DNA from 3 places in the Streptomyces sp. NPDC026673 genome. Region 1 is predicted to be linked to each of the others. Evidence: riboswitches for the same ligand, from Rfam matches in the RefSeq annotation. Region 1 holds a riboswitch; each other region holds the start of a gene.
What was found. A riboswitch is a leader RNA that binds a small molecule or an ion and turns the genes downstream of it on or off. The one in region 1 is predicted to bind S-adenosylmethionine.

Region 1 (4,036 bases):
TCCAGGTGGTTGATCACCCGCAGCAAGGTGGACTTGCCGGAGCCGGACGGTCCGATGACGACGGTGACCTCACCGGGCCGGACCGTCAGGCTGACCCCGTCCAGGACCCGATGGGCGCCGTACCATTTGTGCACGTCGTGGACCTCGACGGCGGCCGGCTGTATGTCGGTGGTCATCTCGCGGTCTCCGTCCGGACGCGGGCCCGCAGGTCGCCGATGGCGATCCGCAGTCTCTGCAGGGGAGTCGGCGGCACGGTGCGCAACGCGCCACGCGAGTAGTGCCGCTCCACGTGGAACTGGACGACGGAGACGACGCTGGTGAGGATCACGTACCAGACGGTGGCGACGAGCAGCAGCGGCACGATGTCGCCGGGATAGGTGCTGCCCATGCTCTGCACCGAGCCGAACAGGTCGAGCAGCGAGACGTAGAAGACCAGCGAGGTCCCCTTGATCAGGCCGATCAGCTGGTTGACGTAGTTGGGGACGACGGACCGCAGCGCCTGGGGGAACACGATCCGTGCGAACTGGTAGCGCTTCGGCAGGCCGAGCGCCGCGGCCGCCTCGTGCTGGCCCTGGTCGACCGAGAGGATTCCGGCCCGCACCACCTCCGAGGCGTAGGCGGCCTCGTTGAGGCTGAGACCGACGACGGCCACGACCAGGTCGGTGGCGAGTCTGGACTCGTCGAAGGTCAGGAAAGCCGGACCGAAGGGCACGCCCAGGCTCAACGTCCGGTAGAGCGCGCTGAAGTTGTAGAGGAACAGCAGCACGACGATGAGCGGCACCGAGCGGAACAGCCAGGTGTACGTCCAGCTGACGGCGCGCAGCACGGGGCTGCCGGAGAGCCTGGCCAGCGCGAGCGCGATCCCGCCGAGGAGGCCGAGCACCGCGCTGTACGCCGTCACCTCCAGCGTGATGAGCAGCCCGTCGAGGATCACCGGACGGACGAACCAGTACGCGAAGCGGTCCCACTGGTAGAAGGGGTTGGTCGCCAGGCCGTGCCCGATCTGGGCGACGAGCACCAGCACGATCGCCGTGGCGATCCAGCGTCCGGGCCGCCGCAGCGGCACCACCCACCGCGCGGTGGGCGGTCGGGGTGCGGGGAGCGAGGGGCCGGCCGGCGCCGCGGAAGGGGGCGGCGCCGAGCGGGCGGACACGGCGGTGCCGGGAGGTTCGGTCACGGGTGACTCCAGCGGTTCGGCACGACCCGGCCGCGCGGACGGCGGCGGCCCCGCCGGAGCACGGGCGTTCGGCGGGCGGAGCGACGGGTCGGGACGGCGAAAAGGCGAGAGAGCGAGAAGGCGAGAAGGCGAGAAATCGGAAAGCGACAAGGCGGACGAAGCGGGTCCGGGCGGAAGGACGCGTCGCCGCCTCAGCGGCGGGCACCGGGGTTCAGAAAGCCGTCAGCCTTGACAGAGTGCGCGACGGGGCGCGGTACACGCGCGACAGAGGGCGCTGTGGACGTGGCGCCGGGCGAAGAGGCGCCGCGGGTACGCCGAGACGCGGCCACGGGACCGCTGCGCGGCCGTCCCCGGGGTTGCGTGCATCGTCGTCACCGTCACCGTTCCGCCCCGCGGGGCCTCGCGTTCACCGAACATCGTCCGGTCCGGTCGTCACCTGGCACACCCTGCCGCGGCACGGAGGCCGCCGGCGGCGCTCCAGGGGTTGTTCACCGACGCTCATGACCGATCTGCGGCGTAAGTTAGGCACGGCCCGGAGGGAATGTCAACGCCGGTGTCTCACATGGTGAGCGGTCCGGTGAGACAGCAACGCCGCCTTGACGCACGGGGTTTGACGACTCGACACTGTGGGGAACGGTCACGATGGTCAGCGCCCGCCACGCCGCCCCGCGGCCCAGGCGGGTCATCGGCCCCGGCCCGCTGACCGGCAACCCCCACATCGCGGTGGGGTGCCCCGGGTGACGACCTGGTCCCGCCGAAGCGGCGGGGCAAGCGCGGTCCCGCGTCTCGCGGGCCCCCGAGCCGGGGAGGCGGACATGCCCAGGGCACAAGCCCTTCTCCTCACCCGTCGCCGGCACATCGACTTCCTGCGCGTCTGCGGCTCCTTCGGCGCGGCCCGCTGACCCTGGCGCGTACCGGCACACCGCCGGCCAAGGGGCCGGGTGCACACCGGACACAGGGCTTTGAGCCGTCCTGCCATCGGTGCCCGCGGGGCGACCGGTGGCCCCACCACGCCTTGGAGAGGGCATGCCCGAGACGATCCCGCACGACGCCCGCACGGCACCGCTCCGTGACCACGACTTCAGCGCCTCCTGTACGGTGCTGCCGCGCACGGCCCGTCCCGACCGCTTCCGCAGCCGCATCGGCGTCGACCTGGCCGGCGGCTTCTACCCCGCGCCGCGCCGCTACGAACTGTTCCTGTCGGCCGGGTGCCCGCTCTCGCAGCGGGTCGCCATCACCCTCGACCTGCTCGGACTGCGGGACTCGGTCGTCACGACCCTCGTTCCGGCGACGCCCGCCGACGAGCCCTCGGACGCCGGGCGCACCGCGCTCGCGCCGCTGCGCGGGGCGTACGAGGCCACATGGCACCGCTACGACGGACCGCTCACCGTCCCCGCGCTGTGCGACCGGTGGACCGGACGGGTCGTCAGCAACCACACCCCGGACATCCTCCGCGACCTCGCGGGCAACCTCGGCGGCCAGGTCCGCGGTCCCGTGCCCGTCCTGTACCCCCCGGCGCTCCTGACCGAGATCGAGGCGATCCGGCACACGGTGGACGAGGGCGTCACACGGGCCGCCGAACAGGCCGCGGAAGCGGCCCCCGGGTCGGCCGGCCGCGAGAGGGCCCTGGGGACGCTGCACGCCTCGCTCGGTCTGCTGGACCGCCGACTGGTTCGGGAACCCCACGTGTTGGGCGGGCAGTTGACGGCGGCCGACGTCGATCTGTGGGTGGCCCTGACCCACCTCGGGAGCGGTCCGCTCTCCCGCTACGGCCATCTCCCCGCCTATGTGCGCCGTCTGGCCGGGCACCCGGCCTTCCACGCGCACCACCCGGCCGCCGGGGTCGCGTCGACCGCCTGACGCACGACGCCGTTCCTCCCCCGCGGTGCGCGGCGGGGGAGGAACGGCGTCGGGTGCCCGCGTGCCCGGGTTCTCAGGCCTCCTCGGCCGGAAGGGCGTACAGCCCGGGGAGGTTGACCACGATCGCCTCCTGGGTGCTGCGGGCGATGACGACCACGGCCTCCTCCGCGGGGTCCGGGTTCTCCTCCCGGTGCGGTACGAACGGGGGGACGAAGATGTAGTCGCCGGGCGAGGTGCGCAGGCGGACCTCCTCGGGCTCGTCGCCGGAGTCGTCCAGGAAGACGAACTCGGGGTGCCCGCTCACCACGTAGATGGCGGTCTCGGACTCCCCGTGGTGGTGGTCGGAGGACGACGTCGCGGGGGCCACGTGCGTCTGGCCCATCCACAGCTTCTCCGAACCCACCGTCCTCCCGCTGACGGCGGCGAACCTGCGCATGCCGCCGGTCTGCGCCGTGTCGCCGTCCAGGGCGTCCGCGCGGACGTGGTGCAGCCGGGTCCGCAGGGGCGCCGCGCCGCGCCCGGGGGTGTCGTGGAGATGGGGGTGGAAGCCTTCACCGGGATTCGTCAGGGGCTCGCTCATGGCCGGGACGCTAGGGCGGCCCCGAAAAGGATGTCAAGAAGTGTCCATTGCCCTTCACCTGCGGCAATACTCCCGCAACAGGAGCCGCGAACCGGCTCGGGCCCTGGCCGCCGGAGCCGGGTCGGGCATGATGGGCGCATGCATATCTCCGCGAAGGCGGACTACGCCGCGCGGGCTCTGCTGGAGCTCGCCCGTGAGCCCGCCCGCCCTCTGACCTGCGAGGCCATCGCCTCGGCGCAGCAGATCCCGTTCCGGTTCCTGAAGTCCGTCGTGGGCGAGCTGCGGAAGGCCGGACTGGTGCGCAGCCAGCGCGGCTGCGAGGGCGGTTACTGGCTCGGCCGGCCCGCCGGGGAGATCACCCTTCTGGACGTGGTGCGCGCCGTCGACGGTGAGTTGATCACCCTGCGGGGCGAGTCGCT
Region 2 (4,036 bases), on a different contig from region 1:
ACGCCCTGATCGGGCTGTGCGCGGTGGTCTTCCTCATCGGCCCGTCCTCCGGGTTCAACCCCCTGTACGGCATCGGCCACGATCAGGTGTGCGCCCAGGCGACCTACTTCGCCCGCTGGGGTGTCATCCCCACCGAGCTCTGGCACGGGCGGATCAGCCCCGCGCAGGTGCCGATGCCCACCGGGTGCCCGCCGCTGGGGTCCTTCGCCGTCTCGCCGTTCGTCTCGGTGCTCACCGCGCTCTTCGTCCACGGCAGTTGGGTGCACCTGCTCGGCAACATGCTGTTCCTCTGGGTCTTCGGCGACAACGTCGAGAACCGCATGGGCCGCTTCCGGTTCCTCCTCTTCTACATCGCCTCGGGCTACCTGGCGACGTACGGGTACGCGCTGGGCCACGCCTCCTCCACCCAGACCCTGGTCGGCGCCTCCGGTGCGATCTCCGGGGTCCTCGGCGCGTACCTCTACCTCTACCCGCGGGCCCGGGTGACCAGCGTCTTCCCCTTCCTGTTCTTCCTGCCGCTGCGTTTCCCCGCCTGGATGGTGCTCATCTTCTGGTTCGTCCTGCAGTGGCTCGCCGGCGAGGTCCACCAGACCGGTCCGGGCGTGGCCTACCTCGCGCACATCACCGGCTTCGTCTTCGGCTTCCTGTGCACATGGGTGTGCTACCGGGCAGCGCCTAAGCTTGAGCCCGCAGCCAGGGCGAGCCAAGGAGACCTACAGCCGTGATCACCGCGATCGTGCTCATCAAGACCAGCGTCGACCGTATCCCCGAGATCGCGGAGTCCATCGCCGCGCTCGACAGCGTCAGCGAGGTCTACTCCGTCACGGGCACGTACGACCTGGTCGCCATGGTGCGGGTGGCCCGGCACGACGAACTGGCGGACGTCATCCCGGGCCGGATCAGCAAGATCCCCGGCGTCGAGGCCACGGACACGCACGTCGCGTTCCGCACCTACTCCCAGCACGACCTCGAGACGGCCTTCGCCATCGGCCTCGACGCGTGACGCGACGCCGGCTCCGGGGCCGGCGCGGTCAGGCCTGGTCCCGGTCCGGCACGCAGCGACCGTCCTCGGTGCGGTAGCGCCACTTGGCGCCGTCGGCCACGAGCTCCCGCACCGCGCCGACGAAGCGCTCCACGTGCTCATCGGGGGTGCCGGCGCCGAAGGAGACGCGGATGGCGTTGAGCGACCTCTCGCCGAGGGCGGTGTCGGGGGCACCGCACTCGCCCGGCTCCTGCGGGGCGCCGCCGAGCAGGGTGCGCACCAGGGGGTGGGCGCAGAAGAGACCGTCGCGGACGCCGATCCCGTACTCGGCCGAGAGCGCGGCGGCGAAGTGGGAGCTGTTCCACCCCTCCACGACGAAGGAGATGACGCCGACCCGGGGGGCGTCGTCGCCGAAGAGCGAGAGCACCTTCACCTCGGGCACCTCGGCGAGTCCGGCCCGCACCCGGGCCACCAGTGCCTGCTCGCGCTCGACCAGTTGGTCGAACCCGGCCGCCGCCAGCGCGCGGCAGGCGGAGGCGATCGCGTACGCGCCGATGACGTTGGGCGAGCCGGCCTCGTGCCGGGCGGCCGTGGTGTGCCAGTCGACGTCCACCCCGCCGTCCTCGCGCCGCGCCACCCGCCGCGAGGCGCCGCCACCGGCCAGATAGGGCTCGGCCGCGAGCAGCCAGTCGGACCGGCCGGCGAGCACACCGGAGCCGAAGGGCGCGTACAGCTTGTGGCCGGAGAAGGCCACCCAGTCCACGTCGAGTTCCGCGATGTCCACCGGGTGGTGCGGGGCGAGCTGTGCCGCGTCCAGCACGATGCGGGCGCCGCGGGCGTGGGCGGCCGCGGCCAGTTCCCGCACGGGCCAGAGCTCACCGGTCACATTGGACGCACCGGTCACACAGACGAGTGCCGTTCCGCGCGGCTCCCGGGCGTCCAGCGCCCGCTCCAGCGTCGCCACCGCCTCACCCGGGGTGCGGGGAGCGCTCAGGTACGTCACTTCGGCGTCGCGCCACGGAAGCAGGGACGCGTGGTGCTCGGTCTCGAAGACGAAGACGCTCGTCCCGTCCGGCACGGCGGCGGCCAGCAGATTGAGCGAGTCGGTGGTCGAGCGGGTGAAGATCACCTGGTCGCCGGTGCGGCAGCCGAGGAACTCGGCGACCGTGGCCCGGCTCTGCTCGAACAGGTCCGTCGACAGCTGCGAGAGGTATCCCGCCCCCCGGTGCACACTGCCGTAGTACGGCGCGTACGCGGCCACGTCGTCCCAGACCCGCTGCAGCGCGGGCGCGCTGGCCGCGTAGTCCAGGGCGGCGTAGCCGACCTCGCCGCCCGTCACCAGGGGGACGAGGACGTCGCGCCCCAGGACGGGCAGCGGGGTGGCGACGGTCGTGGGGACGGCAGGGCGCAGCGACATGGCGAAGTCTCCTGTGAGCAGGCAGAAGTGAAGGGACGTCAGCCGATTTCGGCGATGACGGAACAGCCCTCCGGCACGACGGGCCGAGGGTGGGGAGGGGCCTTGGGGCCCTAGCGCATTCGCTTGCTCACGGAAGAACTCCTCTGACCGCGCTTGCCGCAGACCTCGCTGCCTGCGGCCTGGTCATCACCCGGGGCACCCCGCCACGGAAGGAGGGTTGCCGGACAGCGGGCCGGGGCCGTTTCGCTGTCACTCGTGACCTGCGCAGCATCATGCCACACGGCCGGAGCGCCGCAAGCCGGAGTCCGCATCCCGGACGGGCGGACAGCGCGAAGGGCCGGGGCGACCGCCCCGGCCCTTCGCCACTCCTGCCCGCGCGCTACGCCTGCGTCGCCGCGGCCCACCTCTCGAGCGTCTTCGCCGCCGCGCCCGAGTCGATCGACTCGGCCGCCCGGGCGATCCCGGCCGCGATCCGGTCGGTCAGCGAACCCTCTCCGCCCTCCAGCGCCACGAGCGCGGCCGCCGAGTTCAGCAGCACGGCGTCACGGACGGGGCCGGTCTCCCCGGCCAGCATGCGCCGGGCGACATCGGCGTTGTAGGCCGCGTCCGCACCCCGCAACGACTCGATCGGCACCAGGTCCATGCCGACGTCGCGCGGGTCGAAGGACACCTGCTCGACCTTCCCGTCCCGGACGACCCATACCTGCGAGGTGGCCGTCACGGTGAGCTCGTCCAGCCCGTCGTCGCCCCGGAACACCAGGGCCGAGGACCCGCGACGGGCCAGCACGCCGGCGATCAGCCCGGCCATCCGGGTGTCGAAGCAGCCGACGGCGGAGGCACCGACGCGCGCCGGGTTGGTCAGCGGGCCCAGGATGTTGAACGAGGTGGGGATGCCCAGGTCGCGGCGGGCGGGGGCGGCGAACCGCATCGCCGGGTGGAACTTGGCCGCGAAGCAGAAGGTGATCCCGGTTTCCTCGGCGACCTTCGCCACCCGGTCGGCGGGCAGGTCCAGGTTGATGCCGAGCTTCTCCAGGACGTCGGAGGCGCCGCTGGCGCTGCTGGCCGCGCGGTTGCCGTGCTTGACGACCTTGGCGCCGGTGCCGGCGATGACGATGGCGGACATCGTCGAGATGTTCACCGTCTTGGCCCGGTCGCCGCCGGTGCCGACGATGTCCACCGCGGGGCCGGGGATGTGCAGCGGCTCCGCGTGCGCGTACATCGCCTCGACGAGCCCGGTGACCTCCTCGACGGTCTCCCCCTTGGCCCGCAGGGCCACCATGAAGCCGGCAACCTGGGCGTCCGAGGCCTCGCCGCTCATGATCCGGTTCATCGCCCACGCCGCCTCGGCGGCGCTCAGGTCCTTGCCGCTCAGCAGCGCACCCAGGACGTCGGGCCAGGAGCCGCCCGCCATTGATACGCCTCCGGCGGGGTTCGCAACGCTCATGGTCCACTCCATGGGGTCTGGTGTACGGGGAGAACCTTCGGCACCAGCCTATCGGCGCCGGGGAACGGGAAAGGGCCCCGTCCATCGGATGGACGGGACCCTGCCCGGTGGCACAGCTTCAGTGATCAGTGGTGACCGTGGCCGCTCGTGATCTCCTCGTACTCCTCGGTCGTGGCCTTGGGGATCTGCGTCC
Region 3 (4,036 bases), on a different contig from region 1:
GCCTCCTCGTCGAACGCGATGATCTTGGCCATGTGAAGTGGTCCTCCCGGACTTGGGGTCCCCCCGCGGCACAGGGCTGCGGGGAAGGATTACTCCAGGACCGTGCCGGCGCCCGCGACGGACGGCCTGCCCTCCCGCCGGTTCCTTTCCGGCGTTCGAGCGGGCCTCACCCACTCGGTCCTTTGTCACTCTCAACGTCAGAGTGCTAACGCCAATGATTAGCACTCGCCCTAGGAGAGTGCAAGCCGCTTGGCCGGTGCCGTGGACAACCCGCAGGTCGGCCCGGAACGCACGAAGGCCCGCCCCCGTGTGGGGGCGGGCCTCGACGCGTACGTTTGAGCGGCCGTACGCGAAGTGCTCCGTGGCCGATGCGCGGTGCGTCAGCCGGCTGCGAGACGGACCATGTCCGCCTGCGGCCCCTTCTGGCCCTGCGAGATCTCGAACTCGACCCGCTGACCTTCCTCGAGGGTGCGGTAGCCGTCCATCTGGATCGCGCTGTAGTGCACGAAGACGTCCGCACCACCGTCGACCGCGATGAAGCCGTAGCCCTTCTCCGCGTTGAACCACTTGACGGTGCCCTGAGCCATTCCTAACTCCCCTATTGCTGGCCCTTCGCAGACCCGCACCTCGCGGACCCGGGTCAGACCTCACCCCCTACAGCCAAGGGGGCGTGCGCCGGAACGCGTCGACCGCGGCTGAATGTATCTGCCCGGACGCGGTCTGCAACAGGTCAATCGGACGAGAATTCCGGGCACGAAGAAACGGAAGAAGAGCCTGATCGGCTGATAATCCGGGGCAACTCGGACCGGACATAAGCGGCCAACGAGACAATCACCGCGTGAATTTGGCGATAAATCGCCGACAACGCCGCTCCCGGGAAAAGGGGTTGCGCAGAGCGTTGCAGGGAGTTGCGATCCGTTCAGGGCAACTGTACAGCCCTTCAACTACCGCTCAAGCACGGAGGGGTGCCGGGAAGCCCCGGCACCCCTGCCACTCGCGGTCCGTGCGGATCAGCAGCCTCCGGCGACCGCCGGGATGATCGAGACGGACGCGCCCTCGCCCACCGCGGTCTGCAGGCCCTCGGAGAAGCGGACGTCGTCGTCGTTGACGTAGACGTTCACGAAACGGCGCAGCTTGCCCGTGTCGTCCAGGACCCGCGCGGAGATGCCGGGGTGGTTCGCCTCCAGCGAGTCGATGACCTCGGCCAGGGTGCCGCCGTCGGCCGGGACCTCGGCCCGGCCGCCGGTGTAGGTGCGGAGGATGGTCGGGATGCGGACGGTAGCGCTCATGATGCGGGGTTCACCTTCAGTCTGGGTCGGCCGGGGCGGTCGGGGTCAGCCGGCCAGGCCGGCGGCACGGAACGCGTCGAGGCTCGGGCGGATGGTGGCCGTGGGGCGGGAGGTCGGGGCGACGGCGTCCAGCGTCTTGAGGCCGTCGCCGGTGTTGAGCACGACCGTCTCACCGGCCGGGTCGAGCTGCCCGGTCTCGATCAGCTTCCGCAGCACGCCGACCGTCACGCCGCCCGCCGTCTCGGCGAAGATGCCCTCGGTCCGGGCGAGCAGCTTGATGGCGTCCACCACCTGTTCGTCGGTGACGTCCTCGACGGCGCCGCCCGTGCGCCGGGCGATGTCCAGGACGTAGGGGCCGTCGGCCGGGTTGCCGATGGCGAGCGACTTGGCGATGGTGTTCGGCTTCTGGGGGCGGACCACGTCGTGGCCGGCCTTGAAGGCGGTGGAGACCGGGGAGCAGCCCTCGGCCTGGGCGCCGTAGATCCGGTACGGCTTCTCCTCCACCAGGCCGAGCTTGATCAGTTCCTGCAGCCCCTTGTCGATCTTCGTCAGCTGCGAGCCCGAGGCGATCGGGATGACGATGTTGTCCGGCAGGCGCCAGCCCAGCTGCTCGCAGATCTCGTACGCGAGCGTCTTGGAGCCCTCGCCGTAGTACGGGCGGAGGTTGACGTTGACGAAGCCCCAGCCCTCGCCGATCGGGTCGCCGATCAGCTCGCTGCAGAAGCGGTTGACGTCGTCGTAGGTGCCCTCGATGCCGACCAGCTCGCCGCCGTACACCGCGGCCATGACGACCTTGCCCTCCTCCAGGTCGTGCGGGATGAACACGCAGGAACGGAAGCCGGCGCGGGCGGCCGCGGCGCCCACGGCGCCGGCCAGGTTGCCGGTGGAGGAGCAGGACAGGGTGGTGAGGCCGAAGGTGCGGGCTGCCTCCAGGGCGATGGCGACGACCCGGTCCTTGAAGGAGTGGGTCGGGTTGCCGGAGTCGTCCTTGATGTGCAGGCCGCCGGTGACGCCCAGCTCGCGGGCGAGGTTGTCGGCCTTGACCAGCTTGGTGAAGCCCGGGTTGAGGTTGGGCTTGGCGGCCACGTCCGCGGGGACGGGCAGCAGCGGCGCGTAGCGCCAGATGTTGTTCGGCCCGGACTCGATCCGCTTGCGGAGGGTCTCGGGATCGCCGCCCGGGAGGTCGTACGCCACTTCGAGCGGCCCGAAACAGACCTCGCAGGCGAAGAGCGGAGCCAGCGGGAAGCGCTCGCCGCACTCGCGGCAGGAGAGCGCGGACGCGGGCCCGAAGGCGGAGTCTGTGGACGCGGATGCAACGGTCTGCGCAGCCATGTCAGGCGAGGCCCTTTCTCCTCATCTTCCTCGCGGCGCATCTCGCCGCGAGACGGAATTGGCACCTTCCCCACCTGGACCTCGCGGTCGGCGGGAGGGTTGCCGGGGCTTCAACGGGCCGTTCCCTCTGCCCCTCTGGATGAGCGGTATGGCGCCGGGCGCGGGGCCCGGGCATTTGTCCGACAAGGCGCGATCACCGTGGACATACGATGGTCATGCCTCGTGTTCAAGACTGTAACCGACGACCTCGAACCTGGTCATGGCCCGTCCGTCCTGCGAGACGGGCAGAAACGGAGCAACCCGGTGCTCGACGAGGTAGCCGGCTGGCTGCAACGGCGGTCCTGGACCGCCGACCGCAGGCCGCTGCCGCAGCTGCTCGCCGCCAAGCGCGCCGCGGGTGCGCGCGGCACGGTCAGCGTCGTGCTGCCCGCCCTCGACGAGGAGGCCACGGTCGGGGAGATCGTCGCCACGATCCGCCGGGAGCTGATGAGCGAGGCCGTTCCGCTGGTCGACGAACTCGTCGTGCTGGACTCCGGATCGACCGACCGCACCGCCGAGGTCGCGGCCGCCGCCGGGGCGGTCGTCGTCCACCGGGACGACGTGCTCCCGCGGCTGCCCGCGGTGCCCGGCAAGGGCGAGGTGCTGTGGCGCTCGCTGCTGGTGACGCGCGGGGAGATCGTCTGCTTCGTCGACTCCGACCTGCGGGAGTTCGACGCGCGGTTCGTGTCGGGGATCGTCGGGCCGCTGCTCACGGATCCGGACGTGCAGTTGGTCAAGGCGATGTACGACCGCCCCCTGGAGACCGGCGGCACGCTGGTGCCGGCCGGTGGGGGGCGGGTGACGGAGCTGGTCGCGCGGCCGCTGCTCAATCTGCACTGGCCGCGGCTGGCGGGGTTCGTCCAGCCGCTGGGCGGCGAGTACGCGGCGCGGCGCTCGCTGCTGGAGCGGCTGCCGTTCCCCGTGGGATACGGGGTGGAGCTCGGGCTGCTCGTGGACGCGCTCAACACGGTGGGGCTCGACGCGCTCGCCCAGGTCGACGTGGGGGTCCGGCACCACCGGCACCAGGACGGCCAGGCGCTGGGCCGCATGGCGGCGGCGATCTACCGGACCGCGCAGATCCGCTTGGCGCGGGGTCATCTCGTACGCCCCGTCCTCACGCAGTTCGAGCGGTCCCCGGACGGCGGTTTCGAGCCGCGCGTCCACGACGTCGCGACGGAGGAACGCCCCCCGATGCGCACGGTCCCCGAATACGCCCGCCGCCGCGCGGTGGCGTAGGCCTCCGGCCCGGTAGCGGGTCGGCCGCTCGCCGGAGGCCGGTGCCCATCGCCCGGGGGTTGTGGGAAGTCGTTCCGCAAGGCGAAACGGGTTGGCACACCCTCACCACCGGCGTGCATACGCCGACGACACCCGCGGTA

Region 2: another riboswitch for S-adenosylmethionine. It lies ahead of AB0F62_RS22475 (aminotransferase class V-fold PLP-dependent enzyme); the one in region 1 lies ahead of AB0F62_RS15105 (glutathione S-transferase C-terminal domain-containing protein).
Region 3: another riboswitch for S-adenosylmethionine. It lies ahead of thrC (threonine synthase); the one in region 1 lies ahead of AB0F62_RS15105 (glutathione S-transferase C-terminal domain-containing protein).

The regions. Positions count from the first base shown of each region.
Region 1 is NZ_JBEZXR010000017.1:103,787-107,822, forward strand. It holds gene AB0F62_RS15095 (amino acid ABC transporter ATP-binding protein) at 1-176, opposite strand, end outside; gene AB0F62_RS15100 (amino acid ABC transporter permease) at 173-1,177, opposite strand; SAM riboswitch class IV at 1,575-1,683, opposite strand; SAM riboswitch class IV at 1,849-1,957, shown strand; gene AB0F62_RS15105 (glutathione S-transferase C-terminal domain-containing protein) at 2,204-3,037, shown strand; gene AB0F62_RS15110 (cupin domain-containing protein) at 3,111-3,617, opposite strand; gene AB0F62_RS15115 (Rrf2 family transcriptional regulator) at 3,756-4,036, shown strand, end outside.
Region 2 is NZ_JBEZXR010000033.1:34,168-38,203, reverse strand. It holds gene AB0F62_RS22485 (rhomboid family intramembrane serine protease) at 1-725, shown strand, start outside; gene AB0F62_RS22480 (Lrp/AsnC ligand binding domain-containing protein) at 722-1,003, shown strand; gene AB0F62_RS22475 (aminotransferase class V-fold PLP-dependent enzyme) at 1,032-2,399, opposite strand; SAM riboswitch class IV at 2,544-2,660, opposite strand; gene trpD (anthranilate phosphoribosyltransferase) at 2,779-3,843, opposite strand; gene AB0F62_RS22465 (cytochrome bc complex cytochrome b subunit) at 3,969-4,036, opposite strand, start outside.
Region 3 is NZ_JBEZXR010000001.1:200,344-204,379, reverse strand. It holds gene groL (chaperonin GroEL) at 1-32, opposite strand, end outside; gene AB0F62_RS00980 (cold-shock protein) at 381-587, opposite strand; gene AB0F62_RS00975 (ubiquitin-like small modifier protein 1) at 1,011-1,289, opposite strand; gene thrC (threonine synthase) at 1,335-2,621, opposite strand; SAM riboswitch class I at 2,640-2,767, opposite strand; gene AB0F62_RS00965 (glucosyl-3-phosphoglycerate synthase) at 2,925-3,896, shown strand.